Regions from separate parts of the Luteibacter mycovicinus genome, predicted to be linked through region 4. Evidence: predicted binding sites of a transcription regulator. Region 4 holds the regulator's gene; each other region holds the start of a gene.
What was found. The regulator FliA, encoded in region 4, starts transcription of late flagellar genes. The targets are predictions, from matches to a motif close to TAAAGTTTNNCNNNCNNNGGCCGATAA.
Positions count from the first base shown of each region.

Region 1: the regulator FliA is predicted to act here: its motif matches at 2,871-2,897, upstream of fliK (flagellar hook-length control protein FliK).
Region 2: the regulator FliA is predicted to act here: its motif matches at 4,321-4,347, upstream of FA85_RS01905 (GGDEF domain-containing protein).
Region 3: the regulator FliA is predicted to act here: its motif matches at 2,741-2,767, upstream of FA85_RS10895 (methyl-accepting chemotaxis protein).

Region 1 covers NZ_JQNL01000001.1:1,303,486-1,311,450, forward strand. Annotated here, with positions in the region: gene secD (protein translocase subunit SecD) at 1-1,063, opposite strand, end outside; gene yajC (preprotein translocase subunit YajC) at 1,123-1,464, opposite strand; gene tgt (tRNA guanosine(34) transglycosylase Tgt) at 1,607-2,737, opposite strand; gene fliK (flagellar hook-length control protein FliK) at 2,957-4,129, shown strand; gene FA85_RS05965 (hypothetical protein) at 4,126-4,389, shown strand; gene murD (UDP-N-acetylmuramoyl-L-alanine--D-glutamate ligase) at 4,426-5,778, opposite strand; gene murL (UDP-N-acetyl-alpha-D-muramoyl-L-alanyl-L-glutamate epimerase) at 5,765-7,114, opposite strand; gene FA85_RS05980 (bifunctional aspartate kinase/diaminopimelate decarboxylase) at 7,111-7,965, opposite strand, start outside.
Region 2 covers NZ_JQNL01000001.1:424,418-432,382, reverse strand. Annotated here, with positions in the region: gene FA85_RS01930 (protein adenylyltransferase SelO) at 1-11, shown strand, start outside; gene FA85_RS01925 (class I SAM-dependent methyltransferase) at 63-1,127, shown strand; gene FA85_RS01920 (pseudouridine synthase) at 1,124-1,825, shown strand; gene sodC (superoxide dismutase family protein) at 1,940-2,467, shown strand; gene FA85_RS01910 (alpha-ketoglutarate-dependent dioxygenase AlkB) at 2,475-3,092, shown strand; gene FA85_RS01905 (GGDEF domain-containing protein) at 3,108-4,181, opposite strand; gene FA85_RS01900 (CorA family divalent cation transporter) at 4,436-5,413, opposite strand; gene FA85_RS01895 (OsmC family protein) at 5,473-5,898, opposite strand; gene FA85_RS01890 (GNAT family N-acetyltransferase) at 5,997-6,287, shown strand; gene FA85_RS01885 (S9 family peptidase) at 6,481-7,965, shown strand, end outside.
Region 3 covers NZ_JQNL01000001.1:2,461,388-2,469,352, reverse strand. Annotated here, with positions in the region: gene FA85_RS10900 (DUF2867 domain-containing protein) at 1-1,131, shown strand, start outside; gene FA85_RS10895 (methyl-accepting chemotaxis protein) at 1,139-2,710, opposite strand; gene FA85_RS10890 (SDR family oxidoreductase) at 2,857-3,690, opposite strand; gene FA85_RS10885 (histidine phosphatase family protein) at 3,810-4,418, opposite strand; gene FA85_RS10880 (DksA/TraR family C4-type zinc finger protein) at 4,469-4,735, opposite strand; gene FA85_RS10875 (alpha-L-fucosidase) at 4,831-6,285, opposite strand; gene FA85_RS10870 (LysR family transcriptional regulator) at 6,357-7,241, opposite strand; gene FA85_RS10865 (NmrA/HSCARG family protein) at 7,342-7,965, shown strand, end outside.
Region 4 covers NZ_JQNL01000001.1:1,116,586-1,124,550, reverse strand. Annotated here, with positions in the region: gene flhA (flagellar biosynthesis protein FlhA) at 1-1,440, shown strand, start outside; gene flhF (flagellar biosynthesis GTPase FlhF) at 1,474-2,841, shown strand; gene FA85_RS05065 (MinD/ParA family ATP-binding protein) at 2,912-3,787, shown strand; gene FA85_RS05060 (RNA polymerase sigma factor FliA) at 3,784-4,515, shown strand; gene cheY (chemotaxis response regulator CheY) at 4,569-4,970, shown strand; gene FA85_RS05050 (protein phosphatase CheZ) at 4,981-5,622, shown strand; gene FA85_RS05045 (chemotaxis protein CheA) at 5,630-7,693, shown strand; gene FA85_RS05040 (flagellar motor protein) at 7,695-7,965, shown strand, end outside.

The DNA of each region.
Region 1 (7,965 bases), 190 kb from region 4:
TGACGCTGACGTTCGGCGTGCCGTTCTGCTGGTCGCGACCCGAGACGGCCGAGGTCAGCTGATCGCCCGTGGCGATGACGGTCTTGCTGAGCAGGTACGGGCGACGATCGCGGCCGTAATACAGCTTGGCGTCGGGCGGAACGCTGCCACTGCGGGCGGCATCCATGGCCTGCTGCGGGGTGTACAGGCCGGCGCGGTATTCCAGGGTGGCGGTCGCGCCGATCAGACGCTTGGCCTCGGCCGTGTCCTGCACGCCGGCCAGCTCGACGATGATCTGGCTCTGGCCCTGCTGCTGGATCAGCGGCTCGGACACGCCCAGTTCGTTCACACGCTGGCGCAGCGTGGTGACGTTCTGGGTGATGGCGCTCTGAGCGAGCTCGCGCAGCTTGGCCGGCTTGACCACGGCATTGAGCGTGAAGCGGTTGCCCGTGGACGGACCATCGGAAACGGTCAGATCGGTGAACTCGGTAGCGATGAGCGACGCGGCGGCCTGGCGATCGGCGTCGCTACGCAGGATGATGCCGATGCCCTGACCGCGCGGATTGCGCGCTACCGAGTCGTACGAGATCTTCCTGTCACGCAGCAGCGAGCGGACGTCGTCCGCGTAGCGGGTTTCCTGACCGTCGATCACGGCATTCTGGTCGACTTCCATCAGGAAGTGCACACCGCCCTGCAGATCGAGACCCAGCGGCATCGAGAACGCGTTGATCGAGCGCAGCCACGACGGCACGGTCGAGGCGAGGTTGAGCGCGACCGTGTAATCGTCACCGAGCGCACCGCGAAGCGCGTCGGACGCCTTCGCCTGCGCGTCGGCACTGGCGAAGCGCGCCAGCAGGCGGCTGCCTTTCTCGGACGACGTCACGTCGACGCTCGCTGCCGGAACGTGGGCCGTGGCAAGAATGCTCTCGACCTTGGTCTTCAGCGTGGCGTCGACGGCGCTGCCGTGGTTACCCGAGATCTGCACCGCGGGCTGCGGCGTATAGACGTTCGGCAGCGCGTAGACGATGCCGAACAGCAATACGATCACAACCAGCGCGTATTTCCAGCGTGGAAAATCACTCATGCCTTACATTCCGTGGAGGCGGCCGGGTGCCGGCCGCAGCTGACGCGATGAGATGAAGCTCAGGACTTCTTGAGGCTGCCCTTCGGCAGCACCTGGGTGATCGAGCTCTTCTGGACCTGGACGACGGTGCCCGGAGCGATCTCGACACGGACGAAGGCCTCACCCACGTCTTCGATACGGCCGGCCATGCCGCCGCTCATCACGACCTCGTCGCCCTTGCTCAGCGCCGAGAGCAGGTTGCGGTGCTCCTTCTGACGCTTCATCTGCGGGCGGATCATCATGAAATAGAAGATGCCGAACAGCACCGCCATCATGATCAGCGGCGAGAAGCTCAGAGCGCCCTGGGGTGCGGCAGCGGGGGCAGTGGCCTGGGCAATGGCGGCGAACGTCGGAAGGCTCATCGGATATCTCGCAAGTCATGGAACAGCCAAGGAAAAGCGGCTGCTCACGTAAAAAGATCGTGGATTATGCCACGCGCCCCGGTGCTTATGTACCGGACTCGTCAAGGCTTCTGGGGGCGCCGGACAGCGCCCTCAAGCCCGGTCAGCCGTCGACGACAGCCTTTTGGCGGGCCGCATAGAAGGCGGTGACGAAGTCGTCGAGGGTACCCGTCTCGATCGCGCCGCGCAGCCCGGCCATCAAGCGCTGGTAGTGCCGCAGGTTGTGCATCGTCGCCAGCTGGCTGGCCAGGATCTCGTTGCAGCGATCTAGATGTCGCAGGTAGGCGCGCGAGAAGCCGTTGGCGCAGGCGTAGCAGTCGCAACCTTCTTCGATCACGCGGGTATCGGTAGCGAACTTCGCGTTCCGGATGCGCAACGTGCCTTCATACGTGAAGAGGAACCCGTTGCGCGCGTTGCGCGTAGGCATCACGCAATCGAACATGTCGATACCGCGACGGACGGCCTCGACGATGTCTTCGGGGCGTCCCACCCCCATCAGATACCGGGGTCGATCCTTTGGCAGCATCGGCAGGGTCAGGTCGAGCGTGTGATTGCGCTCCGCCTCCGGCTCGCCGACGGCCAGACCACCCACGGCGTAACCGTCGAAGCCGATTTCCACCAGCCGCTCCGCCGAACGGTGGCGCAGCTTTTCGTACGTACTGCCCTGGACGATGCCGAACAGCGCGTTGGGGTTTTTCAGGTCGTCGAAAGCCTGGCGGGAACGCTCGGCCCAGCGCAGGCTGAGCTCCATCGAGTCAGAGGCGACCTTTTCGGTCGCCGGATACGGCGTGCATTCGTCGAAAATCATCGCGACGTCGGAGTCCAGCACCTTCTGGATCCGCATCGACTCCTCGGGCGAGAGGAACACCTTCGACCCATCCACCGGGGAGGCGAAGGTCACCCCCTCTTCGGTGATCTTGCGCTTGTGCGCCAGCGAGAAGACCTGGAAGCCGCCGGAGTCCGTAAGGATCGGCTTGTTCCAGCCGATGAACTTATGCAGCCCGCCGAATTCGCCGACGATCTCGAGGCCAGGCCGCAGAAACAGGTGGAAGGTATTGCCGAGGATGATCTCCGCGCCGGTGTCGAGAACATCGCGCGGGGTCATGGCTTTCACGGAGCCGTAGGTGCCCACCGGCATGAAGGCCGGGGTTTCGACGGTGCCGCGGCCAAATCGGAGACGGCCACGCCGGGCCGCGCCATCGGTGGCGAGGAGTTCGAAGGGAAGCTGGGTCATCCGCGTAGTGTACCGGGAGTCGGCCCTTCGGACCTGCAGGTCGGGCGCCGCGCGGACGGAGAGCATTACCTTGCCGGGGCGGCGGCCCACCGCGCTCGCCGTTTACGCGTACAGGTGTCGGCAAGCGCCTACCTAAAGTTCCGCAAGTTTCCGCCGATTCCTATGCCACAGGAGCGAGCCCAGACCGGGGTCCGCCCAGGCCCTCGGAGGACCTGCCCTTTGATCATCCAGCCGACCAGTATCGCCGCCCAGCTATGGGCCGGCGCGGCAGCGGGCACCACCGCGGCCGTTGACGCCTGGCGGGTGGGTACGCTGCTGACGGCACGCGTCATGGGGCAGAACGACATCGGCAAGCTGCTGCTGGACATCGGCGGTATCACGGTGGAGGCCGACACCACGGGCACCCAGCTTCCCCAGCAGTTTCAGGTGCGCGTCCTGACCCAGGGCGCACAGCCCCAGCTCGAAGTCCTCATCGCCCACCCCGAGGAAGGCGTCACGATGCAGGGACTGCGCGAACGGCTCCCGCTGCAGAATGGTTACGCGCCGCTGCTCGGCGCACTGGCCTCACTGGCGCGCAGCCCGGTGGCCCGCTCGCTGCCGGCACCCCTGCGAGCCGCACTCGCCACGCTCGAGGCTTCGATCAGCGGACCCGATGACGTCAGCACGCCGATGGGCATGAAGGAAGCGATCGCCAAAAGCGGCAGCTTCCTCGAATCCCATCTTGCCGAGCCGACGAAAGAGACGCCGGCGGCCGACGATTTCAAGGCGGCATTGATGGCGCTCCGCCGTACGCTGGCCGATCTTCCGCCGACACGAAGCGCATCGGGCGTCAGCACCGGCCCCGGACTTCCGCGCCAGCTTGGTGACACACCCCCGCCGCTCGCCCAGCGCGCACTGATTGCCCAGCCGCGCGTGGCGGAATTCGCCATCACTGAAGACGACGTCGACGCGCTGGTCGGCCAGTTACGGACCGACACGCGTGCCGCACTGTCCCGTGTCGAGATCGGTCAGCTGGAATCCCATCCGCAGGCCGGACTATGGATGATCGAAGTGCCGCTGGCGAACGCGCGCGGTTACGACGTGCTCCAGTTGCGGATCGAGGAAGGCAAGCCAGGCCCTGGCGAGCCGGATGGCTTGTGGACGGTCGGCTTCGCCATCGACCCGCCCTCGCTGGGCGCCGTACAGGGTGAGATCCAGCTGCGCATACCGCGCGTGTCGGTGCGGCTGTGGGTACAACAGGCCGACACCGTATCGCGCCTGGAAACCGAATTCGTCTCGCTGCGGCGCGTGCTCGAGAAAAGCGGCCTGCAGCTCGATCATTTCTCCTGCATGCACGGCCTGCCCGTGCCGACCAGCGCGTATAGCGCGGTCCTCCTCGAAGCCCGCGCATGAATCCGTCCCTGCCCTCCCCGCGCCGCAGTGTCACGCTGCGGCTCGCGACGCCGACCAGCAATGGGAAAACCCAGCGTGTCGACGCCGACAGCGTCAAAAACATGCTGGAGCGCGCGCAGGCGCTGGGGCTTGCACCTCAACTGGATCCGCAGATCGCTACCTTGCTGGCGGCCGTGCGGTTGCGCGACGACGTGCCGCCGGAGCTGTATGCGGCACTGGCGGCGGTGGTGGGAACCTTGCTCGGGGCTGTCGAGGCCTGATGCGCCGCGGCTCACGTCAGCCTGTCGGCGACGGCGTCAGCTGACGCCCAGCCCCTGAATACGGGCCGCGCCGGCTTCAAACCCCGCCAGCTCGGCAAAGCGTTTGCCACGCTCCGCATAATCCCTGAACTGGTCGAAGCTCGGCGCACCCGGCGACAGCACGACGACGCCCTCGCCGCTCAGGGCGTTACGCGCGGCACCGACGGCGGCGGCGAGATCCGCTGCCCGATACACGTTCGCGACACCCGCGGCTTCCAGCGCATCCGCGATACGCGAACCGCTGGCACCCTGGCACACGATCGCCTCAGGCGCATCCAGGCGCATCGCTTCCACAAACGGCGTCCAGTCGAGACCGCGATCGTGGCCGCCGACGATCAGCGCGACACGTCCCGCTCCCACGCTTTCGAGCGCGGCAAGACTCGCCAGCGGCGTCGTGCTGATCGAATCGTTGATCCAGCGCAGGCCATGGATCTCGCCCAGCGGCTGCAACCGATGCGGCAGAGGAACGAAGGTAGACAGCGCGGGCGCGGCCGCGCGCGCGTCGAGGCCGGCGATCTCCAGTGCGGCAAGGGCGGCACACGCGTTGATCGCGTTGTGCAGACCCGGCGCGGACACGGCGGACGCCGCGATCACATCCTCGCTGCCACGACGGATCCAGCCATCGGCAACATGCCAAGTCGCCTCGTCGCCGAACGTATGCAGACCCGGATGGCCCGCCGCTCGCGCCATCAACGCAGGCTGCATCGCATTGACCAGCACCTGCGCGGATGACGCAAGCAGTTTCAGCTTGTCGCTGACGTAACGCTCGCGCGAGCCGTGCCAGTCGAGGTGTTCTTCGTAGAGGCTGGTAACGACACCGAGGCCGACACCGAACGCTTCGCCGGTCTGGAAGCTCGACAGCTCGATGACCCAGAGGTCGGCGCTCTCGCCATCCAGCTCGAGCATCGGTAAGCCGATGTTGCCAGCGAGTGCCGTGCGCACGCCCAGCGAACGCGCAAGATGCGCGATCAACGCGGATGTCGTGCTTTTGCCCTTGGTACCGGTCACTGCGATGGTTTTCGCCGCCATTTGGGCGGCGAACCAGAGCGCGGTGCCCGATGTAAAACGCGTGCCGCGCGACTGCGCATCGAGCAGTTCGGGCTTGTACGCGGAGATACCGGGGGACTTGATGACGATGTCGTACGACGCGAGCGCATCGGCATCGGGGGCCACGTCATGTACGTGCGCCCATGGAAACGAAGCACGTGCCGCGGCCGCCTCGTCGGACGAACAGTAGACATCGACCAGCTGACCCGGCAGATGCCGGGCCAGCGCGTCGAGGGCCGCACGCCCTTCGCGACCGAAACCCCAGACGGCGACGCGGCGCCCCTCGAGATCAGCCCAGCGCATCCAGCGCTCCGAGCAGACGCGATGGCACGAGGTGCGACGCACCCGGCTTCAGCCAGGGCTCGAGTGCGAGCTCGGACGAGTCAAGTTGCGGAAGAATCTCGCGACGGAAACGCGACACCAGCGCGTCTTCGCGCCACTCCGGACGCTCCGCCAGCGACGCGAGCGCGGCGCGCGCTTCGGCGCCCTCGCCGACGCACTCGAACGGCTTGTGGTTCTTGTATTCGAGCAATGCGTCGAACGCGTCGGCCAGCGAGTCGTCGTCGAGCAGATTGCGCCCGAAGATCGATACCAGCCGCGGTTTGGCCATGAAGGGCGCGAGCGCGAGAAACACGAAATGGCATTTCGGGCACTGACCGCACCAGCGATCCGCCGGCTTGGGGCCGAGGATACGGAAGTTCCGGTTGCAACTGGAGAACGCATCGAAATACGCCGCGCCAAGGCGCGCGAATGCGCTGGTCACCGCCAGCTCCGACCACGGCCGCAGGAGCGAGCAGTAGTCGAGATCGGCGGCGACATGCGAATGCAGATAGTCGTGGAAGGTCTTCTCGAAACCGAAGCCCTTGCTCCACTGGTGGTTCACTTCCTGACCTTCGTATTCCAGCGTGGCGACCGATGCCGAACGTTCATTGGCGAATACGATGGAGTCGTAGCCGTACAACAGAGCCGCCAGCGTCAGAATGGCCGAGTTGATCGCCGTCACGGGGATATGCCCGTTCCACGCGCCCAGGCGGTTCAGTTCGAACAGACCCGGCGCCAGCTCGCGCGAAATGTTCAGCGTCGACAGACCGGTTCGCGCCGCACATTCGGCGATGAGCGGCGAATTGCCGACCCACGCCGCCGTCGCGTCACCACCGATCGACTTCACGGCCTCGACGGCGACCACGGAATCCTTGCCGCCACCGATCGGCAGCAACGAGCGTGCCGGCAAACCGATCGCGGGGGCCGCGACGCGATCGCGACTTTCGAACGGAAACGCGATGCGCCCACGCAGATCCAGCCGGTTGCGATAGGCGAACTCGGCCAGACCATGCAGATACAGCGCATCGGCAAGCGTCGCCGTCTCTTCGTCGAGCGGCTCGCCTTCGATCACGATCGACGGCGGGATGCCCGCCTTGTAGTAGCTGACACCGGCGACGATATGCAGCAGACGGAGCGCCGACGCGAACGCCGCCTCGCGCTCCGGCGGGACCGCCGGCGCCCCCGGAAACGTAACGCGCTCGGTCAGCTCGAGGCCGTCGTCGAAGGCGTAGACCAGCTCGGCGACACCATCGACGAAGCTGTGACGGACGAAGCGGAAGCGCTCGCTTCCGCGTGGATCGGTGAGGTTGGCGGTCACGGCAGCAGCACCTCGTCGGCTTCGTCACGAAGGTTGTAGCGCGACGACATGACGGCACCGTATGCGCCGCCCTGCGCCACGAGGATCACATCGTCCTCTTTCGATTCCGGCAGGCGCCGGTCCGAACCGAGGATGTCACCGGACTCGCAGATGGGGCCGACCACCTGGTACATCGTGGTCGCCGCTTCACCGTGGCGCGTGAGGTTCACGATCTCGTGCCAGGCATCGTAGAGCGCGGGACGGATCAGGCTGTTCATGCCCGTGTCGAGACCGAGGTAACGCACGTTGGCGCCCTTCTCCTTTTCCTGCGTGACACGCGCCAGCAGCACGCCGGCATCGGCCACCAGATAGCGGCCGGGCTCCATCCACAGCTGGAACTGCGGATAGGCCTGACGTACCGAGGTCAGCACGCGATCGAGCGCGGGCATGTCGAGCGCGGTCTCGCCCGGATGCGACGGCACACCCAGGCCTCCGCCGATGTTCAGCACGGTGATGGTGCCGATACGCTCCGCGAGCGCCGCCAGCTGCGAGTAGACCTCGCCCCAGTGCGCGGCATCGAGAATGCCCGAGCCCAGATGCGCATGCAGGCCGATCACCCGTGCGCCCGCGGCATCGGCCAGACGCAGGAAACGGTCGATCTGCTCGATCGGCACACCGAACTTGCTGCCGGTACCGCCCGTTTTCACCTTGTCGTGGTGCCCCAGCCCGCGACCGAGGTCCACGCGTAGAATGATCTCGCGACCGGCGAACAGATCGCTCCAGTGCTCGATCGGATACAGCGCGTCGATGGTGATGGTCGCGCGCGTCCGCAACGCGGCTTCGAAATCCCGACGCGCGGCGAAGTTCGGAGT
Region 2 (7,965 bases), 690 kb from region 4:
GCAGCAGCTGAGCGGGGCCCGCTCGCGCTAGAATCGGCGGCCATCCCGTCGCATTGAGGTCCATGGCGTTGTCCGCCGGAACCGCATCCGAAGCCGCACTCGACGCCCTGTTCGTCCCGTTCATCACGGGTGAACTGGCGTGGCCGGCCGATGGGCGCGTGCTGTTCCTGCGTGCGCGCGACGGCTTCGTCCTCCGCGAGCGGCGCCGTCCCGGCTGGGTGATGCAGCAATCATTCAAGCCTGCGGCCGATGCGCTGGCGCGCTCCGGCTTCGAGGTCGTCTCCGACCCGCCGGAGGGCGCGTTCCGTGTCGTGATGATCCTGCCGACCCGTCAGCGCGAAGAGAGCCGGGCCCTGTTCGCACAGGCCATGTGTCGCGTGGGACGCGACGGCATCGTCGTGGCCAGTGTGCCGAACAGCGAAGGCGCCAGAACGGCCGAGGCCGATCTCGCCGCGTTGGTCGGCGGTGTCCGTCAGCTGTCCAAGCACAAATGCCGGGTGTTCTGGACGCGCGCGGGCGTCGAGCCCGACATCGCGTTGATGGAGCAATGGCTCGCCTTCGATGCGCCACAAACGATCGAAGAAGGTCGCTTCATGAGCCGCCGCGGTCTGTTCGCCTGGGATCGGATCGACACGGCGTCCGCGCTGCTCGCCGAGGTGCTGCCGGATGACCTGCATGGTCGCCTGGCCGACCTTGGTGCGGGCTTCGGCTATCTCGCCTGCGCGGCGATCGCGCGTTGCCCGGGCATCGTCGCCGCCGATCTCTACGAAGCGGAAGGTCGCGCCATCGCCCCCGCCACGGCCAACCTCGCCGAAGCGGTCGCCCACGCGAATCGCCGCATCGCCACGTCGGTGCGGTGGGCCGATGTGACCCACGGCATCGATACCGGGTACGACACCATTCTTTCCAACCCGCCGTTCCATCAGGGACGCGCGGACCAGCCGGAACTCGGCCGCGCCTTCATCGCCACCGCCGCCAGCGCGCTGGCGCCGACCGGCCGGTTCTGGATGGTCGCCAATCGCCACCTCGCTTACGAGGCGGCACTCGACGCGGCATTCGCCCGCGTCCGCACGGTCGTCGAACGCGACGGCTTCAAGGTCATCGAAGCACAGGAGCCCCGTCGATGAAGCTCGTCCGCCTGTTGGCGAATCTAGGCTATGGCAGCCGCAAGCAAGTCGCATCCATGTTCCGCGAAGGTCTGGTCACCGATCCCGCGGGCGAGGTGCTCTACGCCGACGACAAGGTCGAACACGCCGACGTGCGCTTCGACGGCGAACCGCTGGACCCGCCGCAGGGCCTGCTGTTGATGCTCAACAAACCCAGCGGCTACACCTGCTCGCGCAAGGACGTCGGCCGCCTGGTCTACGACCTGCTGCCACCCCGCTTCGCGTTGCGCAATCCGGTACTGTCGACGGTCGGCCGCCTCGATCGGGAGACGTCGGGCCTGCTGCTGTTCACCGATGACGGTCCGCTGCTGCACCGGATCATTTCGCCGAAGGCCTCGCTGGCCAAGGTGTACGAAGCGACGCTGGCCGAGGATCTGCGTGGCGACGAGGGTGATACGTTCGCCGCCGGCACGTTGATGCTGGACGGCGAAACCGAACCGCTGCTTCCGGCGACGCTGGAGGTGCTGGGGCCGCGTCATGTGCGTCTGACGCTGACGGAAGGCCGTTATCACCAGGTGCGGCGGATGTTCGCGGCGGTGGGCAATCACGTGGTGACGCTCGAGCGTACGACGCTGGGTGGACTGTCGCTGGACGGGCTGCCTTCCGGTGAGTGGCGTGCGCTGGATGAGGCGGATAAGGCACGGATGTTTGGCAGGTAGGGGCAGCTGCTTCGCGGCGTCCGCAGCGGGAAGCCTGTCGCCTGTGGGTTATGGACGTGCCGTCTACGCCGGGTGCAGTATCCCGGGGTTACCTCGATTCCACAGGAGTGCATGATGAGAAAGATCGCAATCGTGGCCGCTGGCCTGTTCGTATGTGCCGCCGCTCAGGCTGCCGAGAAGAGTGTGGTGGTACCGCTGACCGCCGTGACCGCCGATGGCGCGGGCGCGTCCGTCGGCAAGGTGACCGTGACCGAAAGCGCCGGCGGTCTCGTGTTCACGCCGGACCTCAAGGGCCTGCCGCCGGGCACGCATGGCTTCCATCTGCACGAGAAGGCCAGCTGCGACCCGGGCGAGAAGGACGGCAAGAAGGGCGCCGCGCTCGCTGCAGGTGGTCACTTCGACCCGGCGAAGACCGGCAAGCACGAAGGTCCGGATGCCATGGGCCATGAGGGCGACCTGCCGCGCATCGAGATTGCCGCCGATGGTACCGACACCACGCCGGTAACCGCGCCGCACCTCAAGACGCTGGCGACGCTGAAGGGCCATGCGCTGATGATCCACGCCGGTGGCGACAACTACGCCGACCAGCCGGAACCGCTGGGCGGCGGTGGTGCGCGCATCGCGTGCGGCGTCATCAAGTAAGGGCGACGTGACCCAGGGCTCGCTGTTCGCTGCCGGACCGCTCGTGATCGTCGACGATGAGCACGGGCGGTTCGCGTACGAGCCGGGCCTTATCGCGTCCCCGATGGCGGCGCGATGGTTCGACACGCTGATGTCGACGATCCCATGGCAGGCGCAGCGGCGTGAGATGTACGGGCGCGAAGTGGACGTACCGCGGCTGGTGCAGCATTACGTGCTGGACGATCCGTCCTTGCCGTCGCCCCTGGCCGAGGCTGCTCGCGAAGCGATCGCCGCCACCGGGGTGCGGTTCACTTCCGTGGGCCTCAACCTTTATCGCGACGGTCGCGACAGTGTGGCGCCGCATAACGACCATATCGACGAGATCGCGGAAGGCGAGCCGATCGCGCTGCTGTCGTTAGGTGCGACGCGGCGGATGACGTTGCGTGAGCGCGAAGGGGCGAAGCGCAGCTTCGATCTGGATCTGGAGGCGGGCAGCCTGCTGACAATGAGCCATGCCACGCAGTTCCATTACGACCACGGCATCCCGAAGTCGCGCGGCGAGGTCGGGCCGAGGATCAGTCTGGCATTCCGGGTGCGACCACGCGGCAGGGCCGCGGGGCGGCATTATCCGACGAAGCCCGCTTAGCGGGCCATCACGTGGTCAGAAGAGGTCGATACTGCCGAGGGCGACGGGCGCGGCGAGCTCGCCACGCTGGGTCAGGCTTTCGTAGCCGTAGACGCTGTTGCGCCCGTTCTCCTTGGCGAAGTACAGCGCCTTGTCCGCGCGATCGAGCACGATTTCGGGATAGTCGTTCTCGGTGATCCGCGCATAGCCGATGCTGACAGTGACGTGGCCGACCTGCGGAAACGTGTGATCGGCGATGAACTGCCGGAAGCGGTCCAGCGCGTGTTGCGCCACGTATTCGTTTTCCGCGGCGATCAGCATGACGAACTCTTCGCCGCCGAAGCGGAAGAGCACGTCGCTCTGGCGGAAGCTGGCGCGCATCTGCTGGGCCAGCATCAGGATGACTTCGTCGCCGTAGACGTGACCGTAGGTGTCGTTGATCCGCTTGAAGTGGTCGATGTCGAGGATGGCGAGGTAGATCTTGCTGTCGTCGTCGCGCACGCCGCCCCGGCGTTCGTCCTCGCCGCCCACGGCGGCACGCGCACGCTGGCGGCTGAGCTTGAGCAGGCGGCGCAGGCGCTGTTCGAAGCTGCGGCGGTTGTACAGGCCGGTCAGCTTGTCGCGCTCGCTCTCGTTTAGCAGGGCGATGTAGTTGCCGTAGATGCGCGCGAAGCCTTCGACCATCACACGGACGGCGTCGAGCGAATCGTCGGCCTCGAGCATCAGGGCGCCGATCGCGGACCCGTCGCGTTGAATGGGTATGACCAGGCGGCAGTCACCGTTGTCGGTGACGTCGCTGATCGCTTCGAGGGTTTCCATCGCGCAGACGATGGTGTCGACCGGGTCGCCCTCGCGCGGTGGTTCCAGCGCGTTGACGACGAATCCGCCCTCGCTCTTGCGGCCGCAGACCACCATCGACTCGATGGGCTGTTGCAGACTCTCGCCACGCTTGCACAAGGTGACGCTGTTGACCGGCATAAGCTCGGCCAGCGAGAGGACCAGGCTGTGGTCCAGGGCGTCGATATCGCGGTGGTGGGTGAACTCGGCCACCGACGCCAGCAGTCGCGTCTCGGGAAGGCCGCCCGTCATGGCATGCCACGGCGTCTTCATGGACGACCCCACGACGAGGCGTGGCGAACGCGATAGTGACTACTGACTGGCACCGAACACTTCCTCCCCCGAGTCGGGCGCGCCGGATGGCAGCCCCGTGTCGTTTCGACCGGCTTCCACCGGGCGACCCTCAAGGGTGCTAACGGCAGTGCAGCCGCGAACTTTAGGGAAAAGACGGCCCAATGTAAAAAAATGCGACGTACGTCAGGTTTACAGGCCTTCACGATCGTGAAGGACTGCGCTAGAGACGCCGCTCAGTCGCCTTCGAGCCAGCCCCGCCATTTGAAGAACAGCACGGGCAACAGGATGCTCAGCAGGATCGCGCCGATCGCCATCGGGTAGCCGAAGGTCCAGTCCAGCTCGGGCATGTGCTTGAAGTTCATGCCCCAGACGCCGGCCAGGATCACCGGAGGAATGGTCGCCACGGAGGTCACCGTCAGCACCTTCATCACATGGTTCTGGTCCGTGCTGATGAAGCCCAGGCTCGCATCCAGCAGGAACTGCAGCTTGTTGGTCAGCTGATCGTCGAACTCGTCCAGGGTGCGAAGGTCGTGATCGACCACGCGCAGGCGGACCTCGACCTGATCGGACATCCACTCGGGTTGCTTGGCCCTGACGAACGAGACGATACGCTGCACGCCCAGCATGGAAGAGCGGTTGCGTGCCTGCTCGCCCTCGAGCCGGCCGACCTCGAGCATGCAGTCGCGCAGGGCGGGCGTGCCCAGGCGCTCGGTGGTGAAGACGCGGTCGGACAGCTGTTTCAGATCGGCGGAGACGTCCTCCATGCGCCTGGCCGCGAGATTGACGATCGCCTCGATCAGCGTCGCCAGCACGTCGGCGCTGGAATCCCAGTGCTGCTCATCGCAGCTCCGCGCCGCCAGGTCGAAGGCGGGCGAGGTCTGGAAGCGAAGCGTCATCAGGACATGCCCGGTGACTACGATGCCGACGGGAGAAGGGCGATGGCCGGTACCGTTAGGGGCGTCGGGATCGACATCCGCGAAATACGGGATCGACAGGTACATCGCGTCGTCGTCCGTGCGGATACGGCTGGACAGGGCGAGGTTGTCGACGTCCGCCCGTTCCGGAATGCGCAGGCCGGAGATCTCGGCGGCACATTTTTTCTCGTCTTCGCTGGGATCGAAGAGGTCGACCCAGATGGGAGCTTTCGGCCTGCCCATGTCCGCTGTCCAGCGGATGGGCTGGCGTTGGCCGTGTTCGTGAATGATCAGCACGCTGGGTTCGATCCTGTCGGCCAGGGAAGCCGCCGGCCGGGGCCGGCGGCCGGAGCAGTTTACGCTTCGAGGGTGGCGTCCATGCTGATCGCGGCATTCAGCACCTTGGATACCGGGCAGCCTTCCTTCGCCTGCCTGGCGATGGCTTCAAAGCCGGCCTGGTCCGTACCGGGGATCTTCGCCTTCACGGTGAGATGCACCTTGGTGATGGAGAAACCTTCGCCGTCCTTGTCGAGGGTGACGTCGGCCTTCGTCTCGATCTTGTCGGGGGTGAGGCCGGCGTTGCCGAGCATGAGCGACAGCGCCATCGAGAAGCAGCCAGCGTGCGCGGCGCCGATCAGTTCCTCGGGGTTGGTGCCCGGGCCGTCTTCGAAGCGCGACTTGAAGCCGTAGGGGGCTTCCTTCAGTACGCCGGTCTGGGTGGAGATCGTGCCCTGGCCATCCTTGATGCCGCCTTTCCAGACCGCTGAGCCTGACTTCTGCATGGAGATTCTCCTTCGGTGGGGGGATGATCGCCTGACCTTAACGGCCCGCCCATCCAGAGAATGCGAAGGTGCGGCTGTCCTTCTGATGGAGATGACCGATGAGCGACAACGCGAAACCGCTGGAAATTACGCATGACACCGAAAACCAGGTGTTCACGACCGTGGTGGACGGTCACACCTGCGAGGTGGAGTACCGCCTCGCCGGCAACGTGATGACGATCACGCACACCGGTGTGCCATCGCCCGTGGGCGGGCGGGGCATTGCCTCCATCCTGACGAAATCCGCCGTGCAGGCCGCAGAGGCCAGGGGCTGGAAGGTTCAGCCCGCTTGTTCCTATGCGGCGACCTGGTTCAAGCGCAATCCGGAGTTTTCCCACTTGCTGGCCTGACGGAGTCCAGCTCGCCGACAGGGTTGGGCCCCGACGAAGCCTGTCTCCCGGAGCCGGGCTCCCACCCGAGCCTGTCTCCCGCCGGAGGCGGGCTTCGGTCACATCTCCCAGACGGCCACCAGCGAACGGGTGCTCGCGAGAGTAATGAGTGTCGTGATAGTTTTCACACCTCAATCACACACCAGGTCACCCCATGCGTACGAAGTGGATCGCCGCGGCCGTCGCGCTCGCCTTTACCCAGGCCAGCCTCGCCGACACCCCGACGAAATCCGCCGATGACCCGCGTATCGCGGCCATCCTCTCGTCGCTGGCCAAGGTCCGCACGATCGAGTCAGTCGCGCTTTCGCCCGATGGCAGGCAGCTGGCCTGGGCGGTGAAGACCGATGGCAAACCGGTGATCGAGGTCGCCGACGCGCAGGGCCAGCATGCGCACCGCATCACCGCGAGCAAGGGGTGCAGCGAGACCTCGGTCGCCTGGGCCGCCGACTCCCGCCATCTCGCCTTCCTGTCCGATTGCGCGGGCAGCGCCCCGGGCGTGGAGGAGGGCAAGCAGAACGACATCTACACCGTCGACACCGGTACCCGCGCCGCGCCCGTGCGGCTGACCCACCTTACCGGCTACGTCAGCGGCCTCGAATGGCGCGCTGACGGTAAGCAGCTTGGCTTCCTCTACGTGCCGAACGCGACCCGCCGCGCCAGCGCCACCGCGGCGGCGAAGCCGCAGCTGGGCGAAGTCGGCGTCGAGGGTATCGAAGTGCAGCAGGTGGCCAGCGTCGACGCGGCGGGCGGGGACGTCCACGTCCTCACGCCCGCTGGCCTGCACGTCTACGAGTTCAGCTTCTCGGCCGACGGTGCGCGCATCGCGTACGTCGCGGCCGAGCCGCCGGGAGACAACAACTGGTGGGTGGCCAAACTCTACGTCCAGCCGTCGACCGAAGGTGGCAAGGGTGACGTCGTCGTCGACACCGCGACGCTCAGCGGTCCGCTCAAGGGGCTGCAGGTGGCCGTGCCGCGCTTCTCGCCGGACGGCTCACGCATCGCCTTCATCGGCGGCCTCATGAGCGATCAGGGCTCGACCGGTGGTGACATCTGGACGGTCCCGGCCACCGGCGGTGCCGCGCCCGTGGACGTCACTCCGGATATCCACACCACGCCGGCCTGGCTCACCTGGACGGCGAACGACGCCTTGCTGGTGGGTGAGCACACGGGCGGGTCGAGCCGCGTGTCCCGTTATGCGCTGCCGGCTGAAGGCGTCGCCACGGCGACCCGCCTGTTCGATCTGCCCATGACGATCGGTGACGGTCGCCTCTCGATGTCCTTGTCGCTGGATGCGAAGGCCACCAAGGCCGCGTTCGTCGGCAGTTCGTTCGACAAGGCCTATGAGGTACAGGTCGCCACGCTCGCCGCCGCGCACACGCCGGTGGCGGTGACCTCATTCAACGCCGCGCTCAAGCCGTCGTGGGGCAAGGCCGAATCGATCTCGTGGACCTTCGAAGGCCACGAGGTGCAGGGCTGGCTGCTGTATCCGGCGCACTACAACCCGAAAAAGCACTACGGGATGATCGTCTCGGTGCACGGCGGTCCTGCCGCGGCGGTCACGCCGCGCTGGCCCGGTGTCGGCTACGGCGGTGCGCCGCTTTCCGCGCTGGGCTATTTCGTGTTCATGCCCAACCCACGT
Region 3 (7,965 bases), 1.3 Mb from region 4:
TTCACGGCGATATCGGGAAGCAGCGGTGCACTGCTGCGCTTCTGCACGGCGACGCCCGCCCAGCTCGAGGCCGACCCGGCGCACTTTCTGCGTGCTCTGCGTCATGTGGAGATCCCGCCGGACTCGATGTTCACCGTGCGCTTCGGCGGTGGTACCTGGCATCAGTTTCTGCCGCTGCGGGCGGGTTCCGGTCACCCGGCCTTCTTCGCGCTGTCGTGCCATACCAACGAGCTCGGTGGCGACCTCACCGAGGAGGCGCGTCGCCGGGTGCTGGCCGATGACGCGACCATCCCCTCACTGACCGAACTGCTTCCGGATGCCGTGCTGGCCCTGCTCGAGCGGACGCCGGCGGCGAGCATGCACGTTCCCGAGGCATCGCTGTCACTCGAGGCGCCGCCCGGCTCGCTACAGGTCACCCTGTGTGGATTCGCCCGCCGCGTCGTGGGTGCGGCGCGCGCCGCGCTCGCCCGCTGGACTCGCCCGGGCGGCTTTCTCGCCAGGACCGACGGTTGGCATACCGTCATCGAACTCGCCGAGCCGGAGGCGGACTCGCTGCTGCGCGACCAGTTCGCCGGACGTATGGATCACCAGGACAGCTTTCGCCTTGCGCTGGCGGACGTGCAGCCCCTCCACGCCAGGGCGTCGGTGCTACTCGCCGATCTGCTCGAAGCCTTCGTGCAACATCCACCGGCGGGCGTCTCGCGGCTGATGGCGCTCCGCAACCTGCTGGTCCGGCCGCTGGGACTGCGCCGCTCGCCGCTGGCATGTCCGGTCTCGTCGCTGCTCGCGCCAGCGGACAAGCATGTCTTCGCCGGGCGCTTTCCGGTACTCGACCAGCGCGTCGACGCAGGCGATACGTTCGCCCAGGTGGTTCTGGGCGCCGATGACAAGCATCTCGCCTTCCGCTCCTGCGTATCGCTGCGCGTCATCGATGGGCGCGTCGACATCACGCTCGGCACCCGCGTGCGCTGCCGCAACGCCTTCGGCCGTGCGTATCTGCGACTGATCGATGGTGTGCACCGGCGCTACGTCAGCCCGGTCGTGTTGCGCAGCGCCGTGCAGTATGCGTTCGCAACGGCCGGCAGGCAGGAGCCGGCCGCGCGTCGGGCGTCCATGCCCGCGGGATGGTGAGCGAGCGTTACGCCGCCTCGCTTTCCAGCACGAAGTAGGCGACCTCGCGGCGAAGGATTTCCGCGCTCTCGCGCATCGCGTGACTGGCCGAGGCCGCCTGCTGCACGAGCGCCGCGTTCTCGCGTGTCGTCTCATCGATGCCACGAATGGCCCCACCGATGCGTGCGATGCCTTCGCTCTGTCCACGGGTGGCGTCCATCACCGAGGCGACGAGACCGCTGAGGGTCACCACGCGGTCCGCGATGCTGTGCAGCACCTGGCCCGCGCGATCCACCGACACGACGCCGGCTTGCACCGCCTCATCGCTGGCCGCGACCAGGGCACGAATGTCCCTGGCGGTTGCGCCGCAGCGTTGCGCCAGTGCGCGGACCTCGGAAGCGACCACAGCGAAGCCACGGCCATGTTCGCCCGCCCGCGCCGCCTCGACCGCCGCATTCAGCGCGAGCAGGTTGGTCTGGAAGGCGATCTGCTCCACCAGATCCAGCATCTCGCTCATCTGCTCGCTGGTGCGCTGGATCTCGCGCATGTTGCCGACCGCATCCTGAGCCACACGGTGGCCCTCGTCCGTCATCTCACGGGTGTCGATGACGGCACGGCTGGCGGCGGTCGCATGGACTAGGCCGTCCGAGACCGCGCCAGCCATCTCGCTCATCGAGGCCGTGGTGAGGTCGACGTGCGCGGACTGCGTGCGCGTGCGCTCGTTCAACGCCTCGTTACCCCGGGCGATGCCGGTGGCCGCGTGAGCGACGTGGTCGGCGCGGTCGCGCACCTGGGTCACCACGTTGCCGAGCTGGGCATCCATCGCCGCCAGCGACGACAGCAGCTTGCCGATCTCATCGTCGCGACCGATCTCGACGCGTGTGCCCAGGGTACCACCGGCGATGGAGGCTGCCACGTCCGCCGCCTGGCGCAGGCGCCGGCCAAGCGAGCGGATGATCGCGACATCCATGACGCTGGCGATCAGCAAAGCGATACCGAGCAATACCGCGGAGAAAACGCCACCCTTCGCAATGTCGGCGCGCTGTGCCGCGGCTTCGGCCTTGCCGTTGTCCAGCGCCAGCGCGAAGAGGTTGGAGAAGTCGCTCTTCAGGGGGCCGACGGCCGACTGGACGTCGTTTGAAAGCTGTAGCTGCGCCAGATCGAACTGCTCCGTCTTGAGCAGCTCGATGACGTCGTCGACCGCCTTATCGGCCGCCTTGCGGTGTTCGGCAGCCAGGGTGACCAGCTTGGCCTGCGCCTTGCCCAGGCCGCTGGCCGTGAGCGACTTCCACTGTTTGTCGATGTCATGGCGGTTGCTGCCGATCGCGGTGACCGCGTCGTCGACGGCGGAGGGCAACCGCATCAGCGTCGCATGCACCAGCGCATCGAGCAGGTCGTTGTAATCGTTCTGGATGTGACCGACATCGGCGACGGGCGCCAGCGTGTCTGTCACCACGGACTGCAGGCGGTCGTCGGCGGTGCGAAGCTGCACCCCGCCGACGATCCAGAGCGTCAGCAGCAAAAAGATCGTGCCGGCGAGACGAAGCGAAAGACGTGCACGCAGGGTGAGCGTCGGCAGGGCGAAGCGAGGAAAGGGCATGACACACTCGGGGAGAGCGGGGGTGCCTCCCTATCGGCTCCGCGTGCCGGGACTTTAGCGAAAATCCGAATATTATGGTTTTATTTCAATGACTTGAAGATGTCATGACAGCACCCGGGGGTGGCTCGTTCTGGCAGTCGCCACGTTCACGCCGTTACGTCGTCGTCGGCGTCGTATGCGCCACGTTTCTGCGTGCGAAGTTCCTCGAGGCGCGCGCTGAGTCCGGCCTCGACGTGGTCGTAGGCGTCGCCGCCCAGCACCAGCCGGCGTGGTGGGTTGTCCAGGTCCACGGTTTCGATCATCGCGCGCGCCATCTTTTCGGGATTGCCACGGATGACGAAGGCGCCTGACACGATGCCGCGGCGAAGCTCGCCCACCGGGGTGTCATCGTAGATGGCCATCGGCTCAGGCGTCACCAGGCCCTTGCCGAAGTCGGTCTTCGACGGACCCGGTTCGACGATGAGGAAATCGATGCCGAACGATGCGACCTCCTGCAGCACCGCTTCAATGAAGCCTTCGATGCCCCACTTCGATGCGTGGTACAGGCTGAAGTTGGGATAGGCGATCTGGCCGCCTTCGGACGACACCTGCACGATACGGCCACCACCCTGCTCACGCAGCCGGGGGATGGCGGCACGGATGACCTGGATGGATCCGATGAGATTGGTATCGATGATGCGCTGGATCTGCTCGTCGGTGACTTCTTCCGCCGCACCGAAGAGCCCGTAGCCCGCGTTGTTGACAACGATATCGACGCGACCTCCGTCGAAGGCTTTCTGGACGCCTTCGCGGATCGACGCGGTGTTCGTCAGGTCCATGATGACGACATCGAGCGCGTCGCCATACCGCGTCTTGAGATCGTCGAGGGCGCCGGGTTGGCGCAGCGTGCCGACGACACGGTCACCTCGCGCCAGCAGCATTTCGGTCAGAAGGCGGCCGAAGCCGGAGGACGTGCCGGTAATGAACCAGGTCTTGCTCATGGTGCCCACCTCGGAGTGCGTCGTCGCGATGCGCGACGGGTCGACTACCAAGCTAGGGGTGGAAGCGAGTGAAGACTATCCGACGAGATGCGGATGAGACGATGCAGGATCCGGGATAATCAGGCCGTCGCGACCTCGACCGGACTGATGTTCCACCGGTCGACGATGAATCCGTCCGAGTTCACCCCCAGCGGCGTGTATCCGCAATTGCCATGCCGGTAACTCGCGTACTCGCCACCGTTCAGAAGCGCACCCAGCGTCGCCGTCATGCAATGCCCGTGCGTCACCACCGCCACGCGCCGGTACGGCAACGCACGGATATCCGCCAGCGCGTCAAGCACACGTGACGCCACCTCATGCAGCGACTCGCCGCCCACGGCGGCGACGGCGGGATCGTGGCCACGCAGCACCGCGACCATCGCCGGATCTTCCTCGAACACGTCCGCGACCGAACGACCCTCCAGCACGCCGAACGCCCGCTCGACCAGACGAGCGTCCACGGTGATGGTGCAACCGACGATGCCCGCGGCGACTTCACCCGTGTGCATGGCCCGCCCCAGCGTGGATGTCACGATGTGCTCCACGCCCCGCGCGGCGAGCACGCGTCCCAGCGACCGTGCCTGTTCGATGCCCGCCACGGTAAGTGGGCTGTCCGCGCGGCCTTGTGCGCGTCCGGCCACATTCCATTCGGTTTCGCCGTGACGGGCGAGGATCAGGTGTTCGAGCATACGGATGTCTGCCGGTACTGCGGGGGAGCCCGCGATTGTACCGGGCGCGGTCAACGCAGCTGACTATCCTTGCTGCCGCGGCGGTTGTAGCCGCTGAAGCTGGCTTCCTCGCGATCGGCCTCTTCCTGGCAGGCCACGCACAGGCGTACGCCAGGCACCGCTTTGCGGCGCGCGTCCGGAATCGGTTTGTCGCACTCCTCGCAGTGCTCGAGACCCGGGCCGCTGGGTATATGGCTGCGCGCCCGTTTTACGGCGTCTTCGATGGTCGCGTCGATCTGGTCCTGTACGGCGGTGTCACCCGCCCATCCGGTTGCCATGACTCACCTCCGGGACTGGCCCTCAGCCCGCTTAGATGGTGGCAAGTGACTGGTTTTAAAGGTGTGAAGGGTATCGCTCCTGCGGCCGGACTCAGTCAGCGCGGCTCGTCGTACAGACCCAGCTCCGTCACCCCGGGCTGCCTGCCGAACACCGTCAGTCGCACCCGTTTCGCCGTGACCCGCCCGATCTCGTGAAACTGGTAAGGGGCCGGGGTACCGCCGGAGGCGATCTCCACCCAGCCACCGTCACGCTCCATCTCCACCTTGTAACGGGTGATCCTGGAAGTATCGCCATAGCCATCGGCATGTATCGGCTCGACGATCGATATCGTATTGAACGACACCGGCTGTTCAGATCGAATCTCAATCCAGCCGTCGGTCTTCCCCTTGTCCGCCAGCCAGTACGAGCGGTAATCATCGTCGAACGCGAGATCGGGACCCACCGCCTCGTCACTGGCGCTGGCCCAGGCGGGCTTGCCGGCGGCCAGGTCGGGCGTGGTGATGAGCACCGCGCGACCCACCTTCGGCGCCGGGCCCGTGTTCTTCCACAGTGAACCGATCTCGGCGAGCCGCGCCACCGCGTTGTCGTCGAACCGGCCGTCGCGATTGGGCGCCACGTTGAGGATCAGGTTGCAATGGTTTTCGTTGAACGGCACCAGCCACTCGTCGACGATGGTCTTCGCCGAGGCGAGCTCGGAGGTGGGGTAGGCCTTCTTCCAGAACCAGTCGCTTTGCAACGTCGTACCTGACTGCGACGGCACCGGACTGTCCGCGGGAATCTTCTGGCCCGCGTGCTGCTCGTACTGTTTGATATCCGTGTAGTAGAGCGCCGTGCCCGGATAGCTTCCCGCGTTATGGTCCGTCACCAGGCAGTCCGGCTGCAGGGACTTCACCAGGTCGTAGATCTCGCGATACGGTAACTCAGCATAAGAAATGCGCGACCACGATGCGTTCCACCCATCGAGAATCAGCGCGGTGAGCGGCCCGTAGCCCGTGAGCAGCTCGGTGAGCTGCGCCTTGATCAGCGCGATCTTCTCGGGTGTGACGGTGCGCGCGCGGATGTCCTGACGCAGGTCGAGGATCGAGAAATACAGGCAGACCTTGAGCCCGGCCTTTCGGAACGAATCGACGTAGCGGCGCACCACATCGTGCGGATACGACGACTGCATGACGTTCGCGCTGCCGGTTTTCGTAGGCCACAGGCAGAAGCCGTCGTGGTGTTTCGTGGTCAGGCACGCGTAGCCCATGTTCGCGGATGTCGCCGCGCGCGCCCACTGGTCGGTGTCGAGATGCTTCGGATCGAACAGCTTCGGCGAGAGCAGCGGATCGCCCCATTCGCGTTCTTCGAAGGTCGCCATATTCAGATGGATGAACATGCCGAAGCGAAGGTCGAGGAAGGACTGCTGCAACTGCTGCATGTGGACCGGATCGACGATGACGCCCGCTCGCGTGCCGATGAGCGGAGCCCCTGTCGACCTGGCAACCGGCCAGAGGCCGCTCCCGATGGTGCCGGCGAAGGCAAGCGCCTTCGCGAAGTCACGACGATTCAAGGGCGCGCTCCCGACATTGGATGACGGTCGACTTTCGTCGGTACAGCGCCACGTGTCAACGCACCGGGGTCTCAGATATCGTCGAAGTGCGACGGCGACGCATCCCTGAACTGCTCGACCAGCATGCCGATGAAGGCGGAGACTTTACGGGAGACATGCCGCTGCGGCGGGTACAACGCCCAGACCTCCAGACCGCGCCCGTCGAGACGCCCCCACTCGACGAGCCTGCCTTCCTCGAGGTCCTTCCGGATGAGCGACGCGGGGAGGATCGCCGCGCCGATTCCCTCGAGCGCGGCGTCGTAAATCATCGCCATCGACGAAAGACGAAGCACCTCGCGCGGCGTCAGCGTGGACACGCCATCGGTCACCCTCACGCGCCAGGGCTCGGCACCCTGGGCCGCGCGCAGGACGATGGCCGGGAACTCGCCGCCGTCGGCCGGGCGCGTCAGCGACGGCACCGCGGCGACCGTCGGCCGGTCGCGAAGGAAGCAGCGTCCGGCCAGATCCGTGCTGGGCTCAGGGTTGGCCCGAATGACCAGGTCGAAGCCATCCTTCAGCGGGTCGACGAAGCGATCGTCGATCACGACGTCCAGCTGCACGCCGGGGTACCGTTGTGCGAAGCGCGCCGCCAGCCGACCCAGCCCGCGATGGGCGAACAGGACCGGCGCGCTGACCCGGAGTTTTCCGCGAGGCGCGCCGGACGCCGATGCGAGGTCCGCCGCCACGTCGTCGATCCGGTCCAGCATGGCGCGCGTCTCGGCATGCAGGGTCGCTCCCTCATCGGTCAGGCGAAATGGCCTTGCGCCGCGATCGATCAGCCGGGCTCCCAGTACATCCTCCAGTTCGCGTACCCGTCGCGACAGGGTCGCCTTGGGTCGCCCCGTGGCCCGGCTGGCCGCACCGAAGCCACCATGCAGCGCGACGGCGTTGAAGTCCGAGAGGGCGTGCAGATCCATGGTGTTCCGCTGACGAGACAGGATGTCCCGATGTTGCGCCTTTCGTCTCATATGCGAAACACCGAGATTAGTGATCATCCCAACCACCAAGGCATCGATCATGAGCATTCTCGTCACTGGCGCCACCGGCAGCATCGGCTCCGCCGTCATCGAACGTCTGGCCGCCGAAGGCGCGCCGGTCCGCGCACTCACCCGTGCACCCGGGAAGTACAAGGCACCCGCCGGCGTCCAGTCCGTCGCCGGCGATATGACCGACATCCCATCCATGCGCGCCGCGCTGCAGGGCGTCGACACCCTGTTCCTGTTGAACGCCGTGGTCCCCGATGAACTCACCCAGGCCCTCGCTACCCTCGGTCTGGCGCGCGAGGCGGGCATCCAGCGCATCGTCTACCTGTCGGTGCTCAACGGCGACCGCTTCACCGACGTCCCGCACTTCACCGTGAAGTACGCCGTGGAGCGCGCGATCGAGCAGTTCGACCTGCCCGCGACCGTGCTGCGACCGTCGTATTTCATGCAGAACGACGCCAACATCAAGGACGTCATCGCCCAGCACGGGGTTTACCCGATGGCGCTGGGCAAGGTGGGCGTTTCGATGGTGGATACCCGCGATATCGCCGACGTCGCCGCCGCGTCGTTGCTTCGCCGTAGCCGCGCATCGGGCGCCCTGCCCCGTGAAGTCATCGAGCTGGTCGGTCCCGACGCGATCACGGGCGAAGGCGCCGCG
Region 4 (7,965 bases):
ATGTTCCAGCATGGCCTGTCGGCCGGCGAAGCCGCGCGTACCTACACGCTGCTGACCATTGGTGACGGCCTCGTCGCCCAGGTCCCCGGCCTGATGCTCTCGATCGCCACGGCGGTCATCGTCACCCGCGTGTCCAAGTCGCAGGAGATGGGCAAGCACGTGATGGGCCAGCTGTTCGGTCAGCCCAAGGCGCTGGGCGTGGCCGCCGCCGTGCTCGGCACGATGGGTCTGATCCCCGGGATGCCGAACATTCCGTTCCTTCTGCTGGCCGGTGGCGCCGGCTTTGCCGCGTGGAAGCTGCAGCAGCGCAAGAACCTCGTTGCCGAGGGTGGCGCCACCGGCACGCCGGGTGCCCCGGGTACCGATCTGGCGCTGGAGTCCGCGCCGCCGGCCGAGCGTCTCGAACTCTCGTGGGAAGACGTGGCGCAGGTCGACACCATCGGCCTGGAAGTCGGCTATCGCCTGATTCCGCTGGTGGACAAGGCGCAGGGCGGCGAGCTCATGGCGCGGATCAAATCCGTGCGTCGCAAGCTGTCGCAGGAGCTCGGCTTTCTCGTCCCGTCCGTCCACATTCGCGACAACCTCGATCTCGCACCGCACGGCTATCGCATTTCGCTGATGGGCGTGCCGATGGGCGAGGCCGAAATCCATACCGAGCGCATGCTCGCGATCGATCCGGGCCGCGTGCACGGCACGATCAACGGCATCGCCACGCGCGATCCCGCCTTCGGCCTCGATGCCGTGTGGATCGAGCCGGGCATGCGCGAGCACGCGCAGACGCTGGGCTACACCGTGGTCGACCCGGCCACCGTCATCGCCACGCACCTGTCGCACATTCTGCAGAACCACGCCCACGAACTCATCGGCCACCAGGACGTACAGCAGCTGCTCGACCGTCTGGCTCAGCAGACGCCGAAGCTGGTCGAAGATCTCGTGCCCAAGCGGCTGTCGCTGGGCGCGGTGGTCAAGGTGCTGCAGAACCTGCTCGCCGAGCGCGTCCCCATCCGCAACTTCCGCGGCATTGTCGAGTCGCTGGCGGAGCACGCGGGTCAGAGTCAGGATCCCGGCGTGCTCGCCGCCGCCGTACGCGTCACGCTCGGTCGTCAGATCGTGCAGGAGATCGCCGGCCTGGGTTCGGAAGTGCCCGTCATTACTTTGGCGCCGGAACTCGAGCAGATCCTGCTGCAGTCGCTGCAGGGTGGCGGTCCGACCGGCGCGGCCGTGGAGCCGGGTCTGGCCGATCGTCTTCAGCAGAACGTCGCCGAGGCCGCACGACGCCAGGAAGCGGCCGGCGAACCGGCGGTATTGCTGGTCTCTCCTGCGCTTCGTCCATGGCTTTCGCGCTTCACGCGTCATGTGGCCCAAAACCTGCATGTACTCGCTTACAACGAAGTTCCGGATAACCGACGCGTCAAGCTGGTGACGGCGCTCGGCAGGTAAGTGGGGAATGAACATGGACACAGGATCGAACGCATGAAAATCAAACGCTTCGTAGCCCCCGACATGCGCCAGGCCATGCGCCAGGTGCGCGACGAGCAGGGCCCGGATGCCGTGATCCTGTCGACCCGTCGGCTGGACGACGGTATCGAGATCATCGCGGCGCTGGATTACGACGAAGCGCTGGTGCGTGAAGCCGGCTTCGGTGTCGATCTTCCGCCGCGCGAGCGCGAGGAAGCCCCGATCCGCGCGCGCCGCGACAACGACTTCGCCGCACGCATCGATCAGGCCAAGGCCGCGACCGCCGCCGCTGTCGAACGTGTGACGCGCGGTGCTCCGGCGCCCGCCGCTCCGCAGGTCGCGAATCCGAATGCGCCGCAGCGTCAGTCGAGCGCCGCGCTCGCCGCCAGCGTCGCCGATGTGGTGCGCGCCGCGACGGTCGCCCCGAACCACAACGCGAACAGCGACGCCGCCGTCAATGGCGTGCGTGCCGAGATCAACAGCCTGCGTGAGATGCTGGAAGTGCAGTTGTCCACGCTCGCCTGGAATCAGATGGACCGCGACCAGCCGCTGCGCGCCCGCGTGCTCCGCGAGATGACCCGCCTGGGCATCGACGGCGACGTGGCTCGCGCGCTCTGCGCCGAGCTACCGCCGGGCATGACCGCCGAGCAGGCCCGCTACCTGCCGCTGGGCATCCTCTCGCGCAACATCCGTACCAGCGGCCGCAACGCCGACACCGCCGGTAGCGCCGTCACCGCTCTGGTCGGAACGACGGGCGTCGGCAAGACCACCACCATCGCCAAGCTTGCGGCGCGTGCGGTGCTCCGCCACGGCGCCTCGAACGTCGCGCTGATCAGTGCCGACCAGTACCGCATCGGTGCGGGCGCCCAGCTGGAACATTACGGCCGCCTGCTCGGCGTGCGCGTTTACAACGCCCACGATGCACAGAGCCTCCGCAACGTGCTGCTCCAGCTGCGTGGCAAGCACACCGTACTGATCGACACCGCCGGCCTGGCCGGTAACGATCCGAAGCTGCAGCAGCAGTTCGACACCCTGCGCGCGATGACCGAGGTGCGTGTCTGCCTCGTGCTTGCCGCGAACGCGCAGGCGCAGGCCATCGACAACGCGATCCGTGCCTACGCGCCGCTGGCGCCGCAGACCGCGATCCTGACCAAGCTCGACGAGGCCCCGCTGATCGGCGGTGCCCTGTCGGCCGTCATCCGCCACGGACTGCCGCTGGACTACAGCACGGATGGCCAGCGCGTGCCGGAAGACATCGCCTCCGCGGATGCGCGCAAACTCGTCTGCCTGGCCGCTCAACTCGTCAAGCAGCGCACCGACGAACCGGACGACGCGATTCTCGCCGACCGTTTCGGCTTCTCCACCGCGCCAGCCATCGCCTGACACCGGGAACTGAAGTAACGTGACCACGGCATCCGCATCCGCACACCCCTTCACGGCAGTGAATTCCTTCATGAACACACACGTCGATTCCACCCAGGCTGCTGGGCTCAACTGGCTCGCCGACCGTCGTCCCACGCGCAGCATCGCGGTGGCGGGCGGCAAGGGCGGCGTGGGCAAGACCACGGTGGCGGTCAACCTCGGCATGGCGCTCGCGATGGGCGGCCGTGACGTGGTCCTGCTGGACGCGGATCTGGCCATGGCGAACATCGATGTGCTGCTGGGCCTGCAGCCCACGCGCCATCTGGGCCACATGCTCGAAGGCGAGTGCCGCATCGAGGACCTGATCCTCCACGCCAACCACGGCCTGAAGGTGATCCCGGCGACCTCGGGCGCGCGCCGCATGGCGCAGCTGCCGAATATCGAGCACGCCGCCGTGATCCGCGCCTTCGACGAATACCCGGTCGCCCCCGAATATCTGATCGTCGACACCGCCGCCGGCATCTCCGACAGCGTGTCGATGTTCGCGGCAGCCTCCGACGAAGTGGTGGTCGTGGTCTGCGACGAGCCGGCCTCGCTGACCGACGCCTACGCGCTGATCAAGGTGATGAGCCGCGAGTTCGACGTGAACCGCTTCCGCATCGTCGCCAACATGGTCCGCCATGCGCAGGAAGGCCGTCAGCTGTTCGAGAAGCTGGCCCGCGTGACCAACCGCTTCCTGGACGTGTCCCTGGATTTCATGGGCATGGTTCCGCACGACGAGTACCTGCGTCAGGCCATCCGCCGTCAGGCGGCCGTGGTCGACGCCTGGCCGAGCAGCCGCTCGGCGGTGGGATTCAAGAATCTGGCCCGGTCGGTCGATACATGGGGTGAACCCGAACCCCGGGTGCAGGGTCGCATCGGCTTTTTCGCCGAACGGAACCACATGGGGGGAGGGCTGCCGCTGTGAGTGTCGCTAGCGAATACCTTGAAATCACTAGAGTTCCAGCGGATCAACTGGTTAAAACGCATGCACCCCTGGTGCGCCGGATCGCCTATCACCTGATGGGCCGCCTGCCGCCAAGCGTGGACGCGAATGACCTCATGCAGGCCGGAATGATCGGACTGCTCGAGGCCGCAAGAAATTACTCGCCGACTCGCGCGGCCAGCTTCGAGACCTATGCGGGCATCCGCATTCGTGGCGCCATGCTGGACGAACTGCGCAAGACGGACTGGACCCCGCGCTCCGTCCACCGGAAGTTGCGCGAGGTGGCTGAAGTAACGAGGCAGATCGAGAACGAAACGGGTGGCGACGCCGAAGACGCGGAAGTGATGAAGCGGCTGGGTATCGACGCCATGGAGTACAACCAGATTCTGGCCGACGCGGCGAGCGCGCGGTTGCTGAGCCTCACGGCGCCGGAAGGCGACGAAGGCGCGGCGATCGACGTCGCGGACCCCGACGCCTCGGGCCCGGAGGGCAACTTCGAGAAGAACGGCCTGCGCGACGCGCTGGCGCAATCGATCGACGGCCTGCCGGAACGCGAGAAGCTGGTGATGTCGCTGTACTACGATGAAGAGCTCAACCTGAAAGAAATCGGTGTGGTACTGGGTGTGAGCGAGTCGCGCGTGTGCCAGATCCATGGCCAGGCCCTGATTCGCCTGCGTGCACGCATGACGGGTTGGAAAGACAAGCAGTGACGGCATCGCGGTGCCGTCGCCGGTAAAGAAAAAGCACGTGGCGGAGAGCAGTTTTGGACAAGAACATGAAGATCCTCGTGGTGGACGACTTTTCCACCATGCGGCGCATCGTCAGGAATCTCCTGGTCGAGTTGGGTTTCACCAACACGCTCATCCAGGAAGCCGAAGACGGTAACGCGGCCCTCGCGTTGCTGCGCTCGCAGCCGATCGACCTCGTCGTCACCGACTGGAACATGCCCAACATGACGGGCATCGACCTGCTTCGCGCCATCCGCGCCGATGCCGGTCTGAAGTCCTTGCCGGTGCTGATGGTGACCGCGGAGAACAACCGCGACCAGATCATCGCCGCCGCGCAGAGCGGTGTTAACGGCTACGTCGTCAAGCCTTTCACGGCGGTCACGCTGAAGGAAAAGCTCGACAAGATCTTCGAACGACTCGCCGCGGCTGCGGGCTAAGGGAATAACGATGAATACGATGCTCTCCCCCGGCCAAGAGGTCGTCCCCGAACTGCGCGAGCTGCTCGAGGCCGACGACGGCGCCGCGTTCGAAAAGGCACTCGACAACCTGATCCGCAGCCGCGAGCAGCACCTGTTCCTGGCGCTGGGCCACCTTGCGCGCGACCTGCACGAATCCGTGCGCCGCCTCGCTTCGGACATTTCGACCGACGGCGTGCCCGGCAACATGAGCGATGCGCGCAAGCATCTGCGTGACGTGCTCGAGATGAGCTCGACCGCGGCGCACCGCACGCTGGACTTCAGCGAAAAGCTGCGTCCGCAGGCCCAGGCGCTGGCGAAGCAGGCCGACGAAGTGCTGGTGCTCGATCATGCCGACCCGGCATTTGGCGCTAACGCGACGGCGCTTGCCGTGCGCGTGGGCGATTTCGCGCAGAGCTGCGACATCGGCCTGGGCGAAATGGTCGAAGCCCAGTCGTGGCAGGATCTTTCCGGTCAGCGCGTGGCGCAGGTCGAGGCGTTCATGGCCAAGGTCGAGTCGTCGCTGGTCGAGCTGGTCCGTCTGACCGGGTCGCTCGCGGGCGGCAATGCGCCGGCCGCGGACAAGGTCAGCCAGGACGAAGTGGATCGCCTCCTCAGCGAATTCGGATTCTGAGCCCGCTATGAGCGTGGAGCTGGACAACGAGCTGCTCAACGTCTTCCTGATCGAAGCGCGCGAACTGCTCGAGAGCCTGGGCGAGCAGCTCGTGGATCTCGAAGCGTCGCCGAACGACACGGAGCTGCTGAACGCGGTCTTCCGTGCGTTCCACACCGTGAAGGGCGGTGCGGGCTTCCTTGGGCTCAATCCCATGGTGGAGCTGTGCCATCGTGGCGAAGATCTTCTGAACGAAGCGCGTAACGGCACGATCGTGCTCAACGCCGCCTTCATGGATGCGCTGCTCGAGTCGCTCGACCTGCTCAACGACATGATGCGCGCCGCCGATGGCGGCGTGCCGATCGAGCCCGCGCCGCGTTCGCTGCTCGACCGGCTGCTGATTCCCGGTCGTGCCGTATCCGCGGCTCCCGTTGCCTTGGCGGTACCGGTCTCTTCGACGGTCGCGGCACCTTCCGCGCCGAAAGCGTACGACCCGATCGAAGATGAATTCGAGGCGATGCTCGACGCCGCGCGCACCGACCGCGCGCCGGCACCGGCCTCGTCCGCGACGATCAACGATGACGAGTTCGAAGCGCTGCTGGATTCGTTGTACGGCACGGGTGCGCCAGGCGCGGACAGCGCAGCGGTTTCCGCATCGGCACCGACGCCCGCACCCGTGGTCGCTGCCGCACCCTTGCCGTCGAGTAACGACGCGATCAGCGACGACGAATTCGAAGCCTTGCTGGATTCCCTTCACGGCACGGCAGCGCCGGGTGCGGTCGGTGGTGCGGCGGCCGTTGTCGCTTCCACGCCTGCGCTCGCCGTGGTTCCCGTCGCTGCACCCGCACCGCCCGCAGTGGCTGCTCCCGCAGCGAAGGTCGCGTCCGCCGCGGCTGGCGAAAAGCGCGCCGCGTCCGCCGCCGACACGACGGTTCGCGTCGACACGCATCGTCTCGACAGCCTGGTCGACGCCGCGGGCGAGCTCGTGCTCGTGCGCAACCGCCTCACCAGCCTCGCCCCGCGCGGTGGTAACGATCCGATGGAACGTGCCATCGGCGAGCTGGAGCGCGTGGCGGAAGACTTGCAGAATGCGGTGCTGCGCATGCGCATGCAGCCCGTCGGCAAACTGTTCTCCCGTTTCCCGCGCATCATTCGTGACCTCGCCCGCCAGCTCGGTAAAGAGATCGAACTCGTCACGGAAGGCGAAGAAACCGATATCGATCGCACCGTGGTCGAGGCGCTCGCCGATCCGCTCGTGCATTTGCTGCGTAACGCGGTGGATCACGGCATCGAGATGCCTGACGTGCGCGCGGCCGAAGGCAAGTCGCGTCTGGGCACGGTGCGCCTCGCCGCTGGCCAGTACGGCGACCGCATCGTCATTACCGTCACCGACGACGGCAAGGGCATGGATCCCGAGGTCCTGCGCCGCAAGGCCGTCGAAAAGGGCCTGATGGACGCCGAGCAGGCCGCGCGTCTGGACGAGCGCGAATGCTACGAAATCGTCTTCCGCCCGGGCTTCTCGACCGCCAGCACGGTGTCCGACATTTCCGGCCGCGGCGTCGGCATGGACGTGGTCAAGACCAAGATCGTCGAACTGGGCGGCACGCTGTCCATCGACTCGCGTGTCGGTCATGGCAGCACGGTACGCCTGTCGGTGCCGCTGACGCTGGCGATCATGCGCGTGCTGATGGTTCGCGTCGGTCATCGTCTGCTTTCGCTCCCGCTGTCCAATGTCACCGAAGTGTTCGAGCTCGTTCCCGGTCAGATCCAGGAGCTCGACGGCCGCATCGTCGCGTCGCACCGTCAGCGCGCCTTGCCGCTCGCCGACCTCGGTCACTGGGCCGGGGTGAGTGGGAAGGGCGGCCATGTCGTCGTCGTGCAGATCGGTCACCAGACACTGGGTTGCCTGGTCGACGAAGTGCTCGGCCGCGAAGACGTCATGGCCAAGCCGCTGGGCCCGTTCCTCAAGGACGTTCCAGGTGTCGCCGGGGCGACCATCACCGGTGACGGGCGTATCTCCCTCGTGCTCGACCTTGCCGGTCTGGCCGATGACAGTGGGCAGGTGCTGCCTTCATTGAGGATGGCTGTCTGACATGGATATCGTGAGCGTCGTCGGCACGATCCTGGCCTTCGTGGTCATCATCGTGGGGACCATCCTCAAAGGCTCGAGTCTCGATGCCCTGTGGAACCCGGCGGCGTTCGTCATCGTCTTCCTCGGCACCCTGGCCGCGCTGCTGGTGCAGACGCCGGGGCCGGTACTCAAGCGTGCGTGGAGCATGCTGCCGTGGGTGTATCGCCCGCCGGATATCGAATCGGAAAACCTCGTCAGCCGCATCGTCGGCTGGAGCGAGATATCCCGGCGCA